3 regions of the Vibrio sp. B1Z05 genome follow, and region 2 is predicted to be linked to each of the others. Evidence: predicted binding sites of a transcription regulator. Region 2 holds the regulator's gene; each other region holds the start of a gene.
What was found. The regulator PurR, encoded in region 2, represses purine synthesis genes. The targets are predictions, from matches to a motif close to TNANGNAAACGTTTNCNTNA.

Region 1 (4,364 bases), 410 kb from region 2:
GACCCAGTGCAGGACATAGCTCTTCGCCTACCGCTTTAACCGCTTCGTAAAGACCCGCGTCTTCACCTGGGTGGCCCGCTGGAGACATCCAGTTAGCCGAAAGCTTAATGCGTTTAATATCGCCGATATCAGTACCTGCGATGTTAGTTAAAGACTCACCTACCGCCAAACGTGCTGATGCGCCAAAGTCTAGCAGAGCAACCGGAGTACGCTCACCGATAGACATAGATTCGCCGTGGTAAGTATCGTAACTTGCCGCGGTTACCGCACAGTTAGCGACTGGAACCTGCCAAGGACCTACCATTTGGTCACGAGCCACAAGGCCAGTAACGCTGCGGTCACCGATGGTGATAAGGAAGGTTTTCTCAGCAACCGTTGGCAAACGCAGTACGCGATCAATGGCTTCGTTTAGCTCAACACCGTCACGGTTGATAGCAGGGCTATCGACTTTTAGTGTTTTCGCATCACGGAACATCTTAGGTGTTTTGCCAAGCAACACATCCATCGGCATATCGATTGGTGTGTTATCAAAATGAGTATCTTCTAACGTTAGTTCACGCTCTTCAGTTGCAATACCCACTACAGCGTACGGTGCACGTTCACGCTTACAAATAGCGTCGAACGTTGCCATGTTTTCATCAGCAACCGCCATTACGTAGCGTTCTTGAGATTCGTTACACCAAATTTCAAGTGGGCTCATGCCCGGCTCATCGTTTGGCACGTCACGTAGCTGGAATTTACCGCCACGCTCGCCGTCATCCACAAGCTCAGGAAGTGCGTTTGAAATACCTCCAGCGCCCACATCGTGGATAAAGGCGATTGGGTTTTCTTCACCTAGCTGCCAACAGCGGTCAATCACTTCCTGACAACGACGTTCCATCTCTGGGTTTTCACGTTGTACTGAAGCAAAATCAAGATCTTCGGCTGATTGGCCTGAAGCCATAGAAGAAGCCGCGCCGCCGCCAAGACCAATGTTCATAGCAGGGCCGCCAAGAACAATCAGTTTTGCGCCCACTGGGATTTCACGTTTTTGCACGTGTTCGTCACGGATGTTACCCATGCCACCTGCCAACATAATCGGCTTGTGGTAACCACGGATTTCTTCACCGGCGTGAGAAGTCACTTTTTCTTCGTAAGTACGGAAGTAACCCAATAGGTTTGGACGACCAAATTCGTTGTTAAATGCTGCGCCACCTAGCGGGCCTTCAGTCATAATATCCAACGCGGTTACGATGCGACCTGGTTTACCAAAGTCCGTTTCCCAAGGCTGTTCAAAACCAGGAATACGTAGGTTAGATGTGGTAAAGCCCACTAAACCTGCTTTTGGTTTACCACCAATACCAGTTGCGCCTTCATCACGAATTTCGCCGCCAGAACCGGTAGAAGCACCCGGCCAAGGAGAAATAGCGGTTGGGTGGTTATGAGTCTCAACCTTCATTAAGATGTGTGCATCTTCATGGTTGTAAGAGTATTGACGGGTTTCTGGATCTGGGAAGAAACGACCCACTTTAGAGCCTTCCATAACCGCTGCGTTATCTTTATAAGCAGACAATACATGGTCAGGAGTCACTTCCATGGTGTTTTTGATCATTTTGAACAATGACTTGTCTTGCGCGACACCATCAATTGTCCAATCTGCGTTAAAGATCTTATGACGACAATGCTCTGAGTTTGCTTGAGCAAACATCATCAGTTCGATGTCGTTTGGATTACGGCCTAGTTTATTGAAGTTTTCAACTAGGTAATCAATTTCGTCTTCGGCTAATGCAAGACCTAGTGTGATGTTTGCTTCTTCAAGGGCTTTGCGGCCACCAGCAAGCAAATCAACCACAGTGTGTGGCGCAGGTTCTGCAACCGTAAACAATGCTGAAGCTTGTTCCATCTCATTAAAGACCACTTCCATCATGCGGTCATGAATCAATGCTTTCACTGCTTTGATTTGAGCTTCATCTAACGCTACTGATGTCTCAACGTAGTAAGCCGTACCACGTTCTAGACGCTTCACTGTGTCTAGACCACAATTATGGGCAATATCAGTCGATTTAGATGACCATGGGGAGATGGTGCCAGGGCGTGGAGTAACAAGGAATAAAGTCCCTTGAGGTTCATGCTCTTCGATCGTTGGACCATAGGTAAGCAGTTTTTCTAGCTTATCTGTCTCTGAGGCGTCAAGTTCTGCACTTACGTCTGCGAAGTGCATAAACTCAGCATAAATACCTGTAACAGGTAGGCCTTGTTCACGACAAAGTTCTAGTAATTTTTGTACACGAAACTCAGAAAGAGCTGGGGAGCCACGCAAAATTCTCATGTGCTTAGGTCTCTTGATGATGGATTAAAGAAAATATTCAAGTAAAAACAATAGGTTATGATTTCTTATTATTTTTACTTCAGTATTGCCTCTGCTGTTTCGGGCGTATTATAAAGCAAATCTTTTTGTGAAGTAACACAAAAAGCAACCGTTTGCGCAAATTTTTGCGTCAAAGCCTTAGTTGAAGATAAATTACGCCTCATAAAAAATGAAACTGGCGTTAAGTACTTGTTAATACTGTTTCACTTCCCCCTTGATAGTGGGTTTGATATAAAGGCGTATAATTAAAATAATTACCCTCGATTGTTGGAGTGACAAAACACTATGCGCACGTCAGTGTTCACTAAATGGTTAACGAAATTTTGTACATTGGCTATCACCATAGTGACCTTGCTTTCTGTTGTTGGCTGTCAATACGATACCGATACACAAACAGAGCTACAAAAAATCCAAGAACGTGGCGTATTACGTGTCGGCACGCTAAACAATCAACTTTCCTATTACATTGGCCCCGACGGCCCCACAGGTATGGAATACGACCTTGCCTCTGCTTTTGCTAATCAATTAGGGGTTCGTCTAGAAATCAAACCCGCTTATCGCCTCTCTGAACTGTTCCCTGCTCTGCAAAATGGTGAAATAGATATCGTGGCGGCTGGGCTCACCCAAGCGCCCAATCGAGTAAAAACATTTCGTGCCGGACCGGCTTACTACTACGTCAGTCAGCAAGTGGTATATAAAAAAGGCACTTGGCGTCCTCGTAACCTAAAACAGCTTATCGACAGTGGCGAATCTATCACTGTGGTCAAAGGCTCACACTTTCAACAAACCTTGTTGGATTTAGCCAAAACGCACCCCGACCTGAAATACACCATCACCGATAGTTACGATACTAACGATCTGCTAAAACAAGTTTCCACAGGCGAACGTTTATTTACTGTGGTCGACTCTATCGAACTGTCACTTGCGCAGCGCATCTACCCAAACATCGCCTTAGCTTTTGAGCTTACCGAAGATCAGCCGACGTCATGGTACTTACCGCGCGGGGTTGATGAGAGTCTATATGCCTTAGTTATCGAGTTTTTTGGCAACATTCACCAAGACGGTCAGCTGCGTCTTATTGAAGAAAAGTACTTCGGCCACATCGACGACTTTGATTATGTAGATACTCGCGCCTTTGTCCGCGCACTGGACAGCAAGCTGCCAAAATGGGAATCACTATTTCAAAAATACGCTGGCGAATTTGATTGGCGTTTAGTGGCCGCGCTCGCCTATCAAGAATCTCACTGGAACCCTAAAGCTAAGTCTCCAACGGGAGTGCGAGGCATGATGATGTTGACTCTGCCTACCGCCAAAAGCGTCGGGGTAAAAGACCGTCTAGATCCAGAGCAATCTATTCGTGGCGGCGTTGAATATCTGAGAAAAATCGTCAATCGCATTCCTGATAGCATCAACCAACATGAAAAAATCTGGTTTGCCCTGGCTTCTTATAATGTCGGATACGGTCATGTAATGGATGCCAGACGTATTGCTAAAGCTCAAGGAGCCAACCCCGATCTGTGGAGTGATGTGAAAACGCGCCTACCTAAACTGCGCAAAAAAGGCTACTACGAATACACCCGTTACGGCTACGCCCGTGGTGATGAAGCACTCAACTACGTAGAAAGTATTCGCCGATACTACCAAAGCATCATTGGCCATATTGATCAGCGTGATCATAATCAAGTTGAAACAGGCACAGATGATCTAACGGTAATTGAAGCGCCAAACATGACACATTCGGCAGCAAAAACAGCAATAGATAGCGATACAGAATAGCAATCGCATTCAAACGATTGATATAGCTCACATTTTAAATGCAAATATGCAAGAGCTTGCTTTATTTGAGAGATATTTCCTTTGTTTAAATTAATATTACGGTAACAATCATGCTCTATATATGAGTACAGCAAACGATAAGAATGTGAGTAATTCAAACGTTTGCTGCCGTAAATTTCATAGGAGATTGTTCGTTGAAACTGAAAAGAAAACTGTCAAAGAAATTATCAAGTGGCACTGT
Region 2 (4,364 bases):
GGAAATTAGGCATAGAGTTTGGAACTTTAACTTTGTTTTTCCAAAAGGATCTTTAGATTGCGCTGTGTTTTACATCTGTAGTGTTGTTTGCGTTTAGGCTGTTATTTGTACTGCTAATGGCACCTAACTTGCATTGCGACTCACTATTTGTTACAAAATCAACGACTAGGGCAATCTGAGCGCTCGTCATTTATGTTACTATCAACTACCTTAATATTTCCCTCAGTGTGATCAATGACCGCTATTGCCGAATCAAATCCAATGTTATTTCATAAAGCCTATCGCCATTCTGAATCTCAGGAGTGGGTAGTATTTGTGCATGGTGCGGGTGGCAGTTCGTCAATTTGGTTTAAGCAAATTAAAGCGTACCGCGAGCACTTTAACGTACTCTTGGTTGATTTGCGCGGGCACGGTAAATCCAATACCTTATTCCAAGATATCATCAGTAAGCGCTATACCTTTGAGTCAGTGACCAAAGATATTTTGCACGTTTTGGATCATCTCAAAATCAAATCCGCACACTTTGTGGGAATGTCTTTAGGCACTATTATTGTACGCACATTGGCAGAGCTTGCCTCTGAGCGCGTTAAGTCTATGGTGCTTGGCGGCGCTGTGACGCGCTTTAATACGCGTTCGCAAATCTTAGTGAAAATGGGCGATTTGTGTAAAAACATTATCCCGTACATGTGGCTGTATAGCTTGTTTGCTTGGATTGTGATGCCGCAAAAAGGGCAAGTTGAATCTCGTTTGATGTTTGTACGAGAAGCAAGAAAGTTATGTCAAAAAGAGTTTAAACGTTGGTTTAAGCTGGCAGCTGATGTTAACCCGCTAATGCGCTACTTTAGAGATAAAGAGCTTGATATTCCGACTCTATATTTAATGGGTGACAAGGACTACATGTTCATCAAGCCGGTAAAAGAGATGGTTTCGGTTCACCAAAATAGCCAGTTGGTAGAAATAGAAAATTGCGGCCATGTTTGTAACGTGGAAAAGCCTCAAGAGTTCAATGACAAATCTATCGAGTTTATTCGTTCACAAAGCTAGATGTCGCAAAGATAGAGGTATCAAAGTTAAATATTGCACTCAATAACTAGGATACTAAACCAATATCGCTTCATCAGTGGTGCTAGCGCCACATTGCCAGCATAAGGCAAACTGCCCCTCATTTATTTCCCCACAATCATCACAGCGCCAATCTGAGCTGTGATTGTGTCTATCTTCAAATTCTGCAATCAGGGCTTTGGCTTGCTGTTGCTTGTGCTCGTCGACTAGCCACAGATAGGGCAGGCTAGAGTCATCCATTGGCAACTCTCCTTGCAGACCAAATAACCCTTCTCCGCGCACTTCTACCTGAATGCGATGACTACGCAAAAGCTCACATAAAATATGAGCTTGAGGCGGGTTTTGCGCAACGTATAACTTCATGAATATCCTTTAGGTTGCGATGATGGATTAAGCAGGGCTAGAGCCGTTTTGTGGTCGAATCTTACCCATGATCCACTTAGCAATGAGCGGGAATAAACCTAACAGAGCAAAAGAAGCCAATACGGTAGGCGAAACAATGCCAGATAAGCTGTCTATTTCTGCCAGTTGCGTCCCAGCGTTTAGATACACCATAGTCCCGGCCAGCATGCCAAGTTGGCTAAATACATAGTATTTTACAACCGAGATAGGGGTTAGCCCCATCAATAGGTTAATCAGGAAAAACGGAAATACGGGAATTAGACGCAATGAGAATAGATAAAAGGCACCGTCACGTTCAACGCCTTTGTTAATGGCGTCAAGTTTAGAGCCAAACTTAGCTTGTACCCAATCACGCAATAGGTAGCGACTGCTTAAAAAGGCTAAGGTTGCGCCAATGGTGCTGGCAAATGAGACCAATAGTAAGCTGGTCCAGAAGCCAAACAGTGCTGCGCCAAGTAAAGTCACCACCGCAGCGCCAGGAATGGAAAAGGCCGTAACAAATACGTAGCCAATAAAGTAGATAGTCGCTGACAATACGAAGTTATTTTCAATATGCGTATTGAGGGCCAATTGCTGAGTTTTGGCATTTTCTAAAGTGAAGTACTGACCGAAGTTGATGCCGAGTAATACAATCGCTGCAACTAAAATTAGCCCGATTATCAATTTCTTATTCATGAGAGCGTCCTTATCATCCTGAGTAAGTATAGAGACAGGATCAATAATAGGAAACTTTCACCAGTTGCGTATTTTATTTAATTTATTCTCAGCAGATACAAATAAAAAAGGCTAGAAATCATTAAGATATCTAGCCTTATTCAGTTAAATGGTCACGTTAACTAGCGTTTAGGTTTCTCACGCTTGAGCGCTCTACCAACTCTGGGTGCATTTCAAAAATGCGGCGGTCGTGCTCTTTATTTTTAATGCGCTCTAGCAAGATCTCAAAGGCGGTTTTACCCACGCGACGTTTTGGCTGATGTATCGTGGTAAGAGGCGGCGCAAAATAGCCAGCTAAATCGATATTATCGTAACCAATTACAGAGATATCTTCTGGAACGGCAATGCCATGTTGAGTCAGACGGCTAATTAAACCCAGCGCCATGATGTCGTTAAAGCAGAAAATAGCCGTAGGGCGTTCACTTTCTGCAAGAGCAACCAGTTTGTCAGCCGTTTCAACTGCGGTATCACATTCAAAGTTACCTTCGAAAATGAAATCGTCGTTGTACGGGATATTAGCTTGAGCCAATGCTCTTTTATAGCCAGACATACGCTCAATACAAGCAAGCTTTTCAGTTTGACCGGTTAAACAGCCAATTTTCGTATGTCCATTTTCAACCAGATATTTAGTGGCAAGGTAGCCACCTTCTTCTGAGTTATCAATGATCTTGTCTGCAGAAGAGGACTCTGGGCCCCAATCCATCACCACTTTAGGAATGCCTGGGTGAGAATCTAGCATTTCACGTAACTCTTCGGTTAAGTCAGAGCACATCACTAATATTCCATCTACGCGCTTTTCGGCAAGCATACGAATGTAATCGCGCTGCTTTTCGTACAGTCCGCCAGTGTTACATAAGATCAACGTATAGCCTTGACGATAACAGTAACTTTCAACGCCATCGACCACTTCCGCGAAGAAGGGGTTAGTGGATTGAGTTACCAACATGCCAATGGTTCTAGTGGTGTTGCATTTTAAGCTACGAGCAACCGCACTTGGCGCATAGTTGAGCTCTTTTACAGCTTCCATAACACGTTCTTGTGTTGTTTCAGCCACAAAACGTGTTTTATTGATAACGTGTGAAACTGTAGTGGTGGAGACACCAGCCAGTTTTGCGACGTCTTTTATGGTTGCCATAGGAGACCTTGTAAATATAAGTAATGATTATAAAATGCGTTGAATTATTGAGTAATTTGCACTCAAAATCACATTGCAAACGATTGCGGGGGAGTCTAGCCATAAATGATGAAACTGACAACGCATTTATGACGATAATGTGAATCTATTTTCGGTAACTGAGCTATTTTTCATTACTGAGATAACGACAATCAATTTCACAAAATTTAACTAACAGTTCAGCGACCGCAGAATAGAAACCAAATTCATCATATTTAGTGCAGTTTACCGAAAATTGTGGAATCCAACTCAGTAAATGTTGCTCAATGAATGACTTCTGTTCGCTAAGGGCTGATTCTAGATGTGATTCCATTTCTAGCGCGTTTGAGCGCATGATTAGATTGCCAATAAAGTCGAGTTCAACAGCCAGATGATCGGCAGGCTCGTTAAAGCACTTATCCACTTCAATGCCATGCTCTAACATAACTTGCGTCATCTGCTGAGCAGGGGTGCCAGTAAGCGCCTTGTTTTCATCAATATAAACAGAGGCGCAGGGCTGGGCAGTTTGTTTGTCAGAGGCTAAAAATAAGTCGTAGAAATCAGCGGATAATTCAAGTTGAGCACCCGGGCGTTGTTGCAGTCGCTCAAGAGCATCCAGTAAGCGTTTAGCGGCTGTGGCTAGGGTTTCATTTTCGGCTAAACCATTAATGAAACCCCTCACTTCAGGGGTTTGATAGGCAATCAGTTCGTCTTGGGTCAGCTCTTTAGAAAATAAGCTGGAAAACCACCAATAAATTTCTGCCCGCTGTTCATTAAACTGCTTGAGCTCTTGCATTGTTTAACCCATAACTCGTTAGCAAACTACAACACCAGCTTCTAAGTTGGCGAAAATATAGACGTTCACTAAATTATGAGTCACTTATTTGCTACTGACAAGATCTCGTATGTTTTTCCACCACTTACCCATAGTTTCGTGCCAGTAGCGTTCCGTTTGCTCTAGGTATCGTGCTTGCGGTGTGTACTTTTGCCACGCTTGATTAATATTGGATTGGGCTAAGTAATTGGTCGGTGC
Region 3 (4,364 bases), 440 kb from region 2:
TTTTTGCTGAACTAGGATGAAACAGAGTCACTTGATAATGATAAAAATCTCCGTGCCCAAGGTTGGCGTATTCAACAAACCAACTACCTGATGCATAATCACGACGCATGAGAATCGGTGTATCAGCCTGCATCTGTTGGTTAAACGGGATGAGTTTAACTTGTTGTGCAGTAGGCGCCCAAACACGAAATGCAGTGGTGTTTGTCTCACTATTAAATACGGCGCCAAATTGAAGATCTTTTGTTTGTTCAGCATACAAGGCATCTAATAATGATGCAGTTTGCACTCTGGTTACGGATTGTAATTTAGATAAGTTATTCGCATCTTTATCGCCCTGATTATAACTGGCCACCCAGATCTGACCACGAATCAAATGATCAATTGAGTGTTCAGACTCCTTATGTTGTATCTGGTAAGCTTTAAACTGCGTTGCAAGGTGAGGATATTGCTGTTTCCATGAATCCTCGTTAGTTTCAACAAGCGCGAGAGTGATAGAAGCTCCCTCAATTAGATCCTCTTGTTCGTTAACACTCATTCCTCCTTTTGGCGCAATGACCAGTTGAGCTTGGTCAGTTTCAATAGGAAGCAATATCAACGAAGGTGTAATCCAATGTGCTTTGGCACCCTGTAGAGCAATAGAGGATTTAGGCAGAGTTTTTGACGGAGTATAAAAAACACGATTAGTATCTTTGAACACGTAGCCTACCTTAGCGCCTGCTGAAGGCGATTTTGCGAATATCAGCTTTAAGTGGGATGTTTGATAAGTAGGATCAAAACTGTGCGGCGTAAAATTAACGCAACTTGCGTCGGCTTCGATAGGGATATCCCAATACAGCCCATAATCAGGATCACGGCCGGCAGGTTCTAGCCCATAATTCCATTCTGTGTCGTCACTTTGATAGCCAGAACATGCTTCGGTGTTCCAAACATGTAATGTGTATTCGGTGCTCGTTTGACCTTCATTGAAATATATTCGTGCAATATTGGGGTTACTTAATGTCGCGCTAGTCAGTGTATTTTGTTCACTAGAACCACTGGAGCAGGCGAGGGTAGAGAGTGCAATTATGCTACTAAAACAGAGCTTAAAATAACCTTTAAAAGGTGAAAATAATGCGGTCATGAAATTCCTTTTCCAACAACTTTTATCGCCAATTTGTGTAATGAAACCATTAAAATCATTACCTCAGCTTATCTGTCTTTACCAATATTCCTTATTAACATAGTAGAACAACCGACTGAAATTACTGAAAATATGACACTTTTTTGTAATCTTTACTTATAATTAAGTAGCCTTTAATTATAAAATTTAACGTAAATGTAGTTGAATTTTCTAAGTGTCTAATTCTTATAAATTTTATTTAGAAAAAAGTTGGCGAAAGTGAAAACCTTGTCATACACTTTCGAACGAGTCATCAATATGTAGTTGATTGTAGAGACAAATTTTAGGAGCTAACGTAAGGTTTCATTGAGTTTGAAATCGTGGAGGGATTAACTCCTGCGTAGCTATTGATTCATCTAGCTTTGAGGGAAGTTTTATGGCGCTTACCAAGGCCGATTTGGCTGAAAACCTGTTTGAAAATCTTGGGTATAGTAAACGGGATGCCAAGGAAACCGTGGAAGTGTTTTTTGAAGAAATTCGGAAATCACTCGAAAGTGGCGAACAGGTAAAACTATCTGGATTCGGTAACTTTGATCTACGGGAAAAGAAAGAACGTCCTGGACGAAACCCAAAAACAGGGGAAGATATACCTATTTCCGCACGTCGCGTGGTCACATTTAGACCCGGTCAGAAGCTGAAAGCTCGCGTTGAAGAGCTGAAAAAAGACGACGTAAAATAATACGTTGCTCATTAACAGTTTAAATATTTAGCGGTTTAACAAAAAAGAGGTCTTAAGACCTCTTTTTTAGTATCTAGTGTCAGCTAAAACTACTAAGCGTTAGTAGTTAATTTTGATTTTCTTAGCGGCGCTCGTTGCCGAGTGGACGGCTAACGTAGTGTCTTTGGCGCGAGTTAAAATCACTCCTAAGCGGCGGCGACCATCGATATCAGGCTTACCAAATAGGCGAATTTGCGTATCAGGATTAGCAACGGCTTCGTCGATGCCAGTGTAAGAAAGATTAGTTGAAGTGCCTTGACCAAGAATCACAGCGGAAGCTGCCGGCCCGGTTTGTCTGATCTTATTGATTGGGCTGCCGGTAAATGCACGCACGTGCAGGGCAAACTCAGACATATCTTGAGAGATCATAGTCACCATACCGGTATCATGCGGGCGAGGTGAGACTTCATTAAAGATCACTTTATCGCCTTTAATAAACAGCTCTACGCCGAAGATGCCGTAGCCACCTAGTGCATTGACGATTTGCTCTGCAACGTACTCAGCGGCTTTGATAGCCACTTCTGACATCTGTTGTGGCTGCCAAGACTCACGGTAATCGCCATCTTCTTGACGGTGGCCAATTGGCGCACAGAAGTGAACACCATCGACAGCACGTACTGTCAGTAGGGTGATCTCATAATCAAAATCAATGAAGCCTTCAACAATCACGCGGCCTTCACCACTGCGACCGCCAGCTTGAGAGTAGTCCCATGCTGTCTGTACATCGTCAGTAGTGCGTATAACGCTCTGTCCCTTGCCTGATGAGCTCATTACAGGCTTAACCACGCACGGTAGGCCAACTTCTTCTACAGCTTGCGAGAACTCCTCAAAGGTATCAGCAAAACGATACTCAGAGGTGGTTAGGTGCAATTCTTCACCCGCAAGGCGACGGATGCCTTCACGGTTCATTGTCAGTTGGGTCGCGCGAGCGTTAGGTACGACGGTGGTGCCTTTCTTTTCAAGCTCAACTAGAGTATCAGTCGCAATCGCTTCGATTTCAGGAACAATATAAGTCGGCTGCTCTTGCTCGACTATCTTAGCCAGAGCATCGCCATCTAGCATATCAAGTACGTAGCTGCGGTGAGCAACTTGCATGGCTGGGGCATTGTCGTATTTATCACAAGCGATAACTTCAATACCTAAACGTTGGCATTCAATGGCCACTTCTTTACCTAGCTCACCAGAGCCGAGTAATAAAACTTTAGTTGCACTTGGTGCTGTTGCCGTACCCAACATAGTCGTTCCTTTAAGATTATGATTTTTTTAGCTGATAATACTCATTTTTTTATTGAGCGCAATCGTTTGCCTGTCGATATTTGGTAAATTTTGATGAGAACACCATAACTGACGCTATGGTGTTTTTATGCGAAGAAATTTTGTGCAAATTATACGTCTAACGCAATGTAAGTAAGCGCAATATCGGGATTTATCGCTTCCAAGGTATTTTGCGTATCGGCAAGGTGCGACATAGCGGCATCATTAATTTCAGCAAGCGCAACCTGTTTAATGTGCGAAAAATCGATACCTCGCATTTGCAGTTGTACTAATGCCACCTGCAGTGGTGGGAGGCTTGGATTAAATGCTGCGTTTTCCGCGTAACTGCCGTGCACAGTCGTGCCATCAAGCGTCTCAATAGCCACACCGCTGTAGTTTTTAGTATAAGGCGCATGACTTTTGTTCAGTGCGGTAATTGCTTCAACAAGAAGTGGGTCGTCGTTCGCGCTTGAAAAGCCATGATTAATTGGCGACATGAGTCCAGACTCAACCCCCAAATCTTTAGGCCCAAACGATTCTGGCAAATATTCTTGCAAGCTCTTAGCATCGGCGGCAGGCAGTTGCACTGTAAGGTGCTGAGCGCTTGTTAGCTCGTTCATAAACTGTCTACAGTGTCCACAAGGGCTAAAATTGATAGTGATATCAACAATTTCTTGTTCACCTTTCATCCATGCATGGCTAATGGCTGATTGTTCAGCATGCACTGTTTGCCCTAGCTGTACATTACTAAACTCAAGATTAGCGCCAAAATACAAGCTGTTAGAGGATCCTTTCACAATCGCGCCGACGTTGAATTTTGATATAGGCGCAATCGAAAAGGCGGCAGCAAAAGGTAACAGTGTCACTTTTAATGCTTGTTCGTCTAAAGAGGTGCACTGTTGCAATTGCTGGACTTGTTGCGGACTGAGTACACCATCGAAAGAAGCTGAATCAAAAATGCCTTTGAACGTGTCAACATGCGCAGAAGGAAGGTTATCGTAGAGTTGGTTAAAACGTGGATTCATTGCTCGTTCCTAATAGTGATAGGGCGAATATAGTGTATCGAGTGTAGATGACAGCATTCAGTAATCTATATTGCGAGTGTATGAATGCTTGCTTTGTTTTGTAAGGATAATGGATTTGGCTAAATAAAAGTGAAACCGTTACCAAGGTAAACGGTTTCGTTCACATAGATTGTGTTTTTAAAAGCGATTTGATCTTGCCCGTTGTAAT

Region 1: a site for PurR is predicted at 2,449-2,468, ahead of purL (phosphoribosylformylglycinamidine synthase). Genes of this name have one in related genera too.
Region 3: a site for PurR is predicted at 3,168-3,187, ahead of purT (formate-dependent phosphoribosylglycinamide formyltransferase). Genes of this name have one in related genera too.

The regions. Positions count from the first base shown of each region.
Region 1 covers NZ_CP130463.1:2,128,435-2,132,798, forward strand. Annotated here, with positions in the region: gene purL (phosphoribosylformylglycinamidine synthase) at 1-2,308, opposite strand, end outside; gene mltF (membrane-bound lytic murein transglycosylase MltF) at 2,633-4,123, shown strand; gene QV280_RS09660 (hypothetical protein) at 4,318-4,364, shown strand, end outside.
Region 2 covers NZ_CP130463.1:1,716,137-1,720,500, reverse strand. Annotated here, with positions in the region: gene QV280_RS07805 (DUF3833 domain-containing protein) at 1-56, shown strand, start outside; gene QV280_RS07800 (alpha/beta fold hydrolase) at 235-1,044, shown strand; gene QV280_RS07795 (putative signal transducing protein) at 1,099-1,425, opposite strand; gene QV280_RS07790 (TVP38/TMEM64 family protein) at 1,453-2,139, opposite strand; gene purR (HTH-type transcriptional repressor PurR) at 2,297-3,313, opposite strand; gene torD (molecular chaperone TorD) at 3,477-4,127, opposite strand; gene elyC (envelope biogenesis factor ElyC) at 4,212-4,364, opposite strand, start outside.
Region 3 covers NZ_CP130463.1:1,274,356-1,278,719, forward strand. Annotated here, with positions in the region: gene pulA (pullulanase-type alpha-1,6-glucosidase) at 1-1,120, opposite strand, end outside; gene ihfA (integration host factor subunit alpha) at 1,536-1,838, shown strand; gene purT (formate-dependent phosphoribosylglycinamide formyltransferase) at 1,938-3,113, opposite strand; gene cdd (cytidine deaminase) at 3,263-4,156, opposite strand.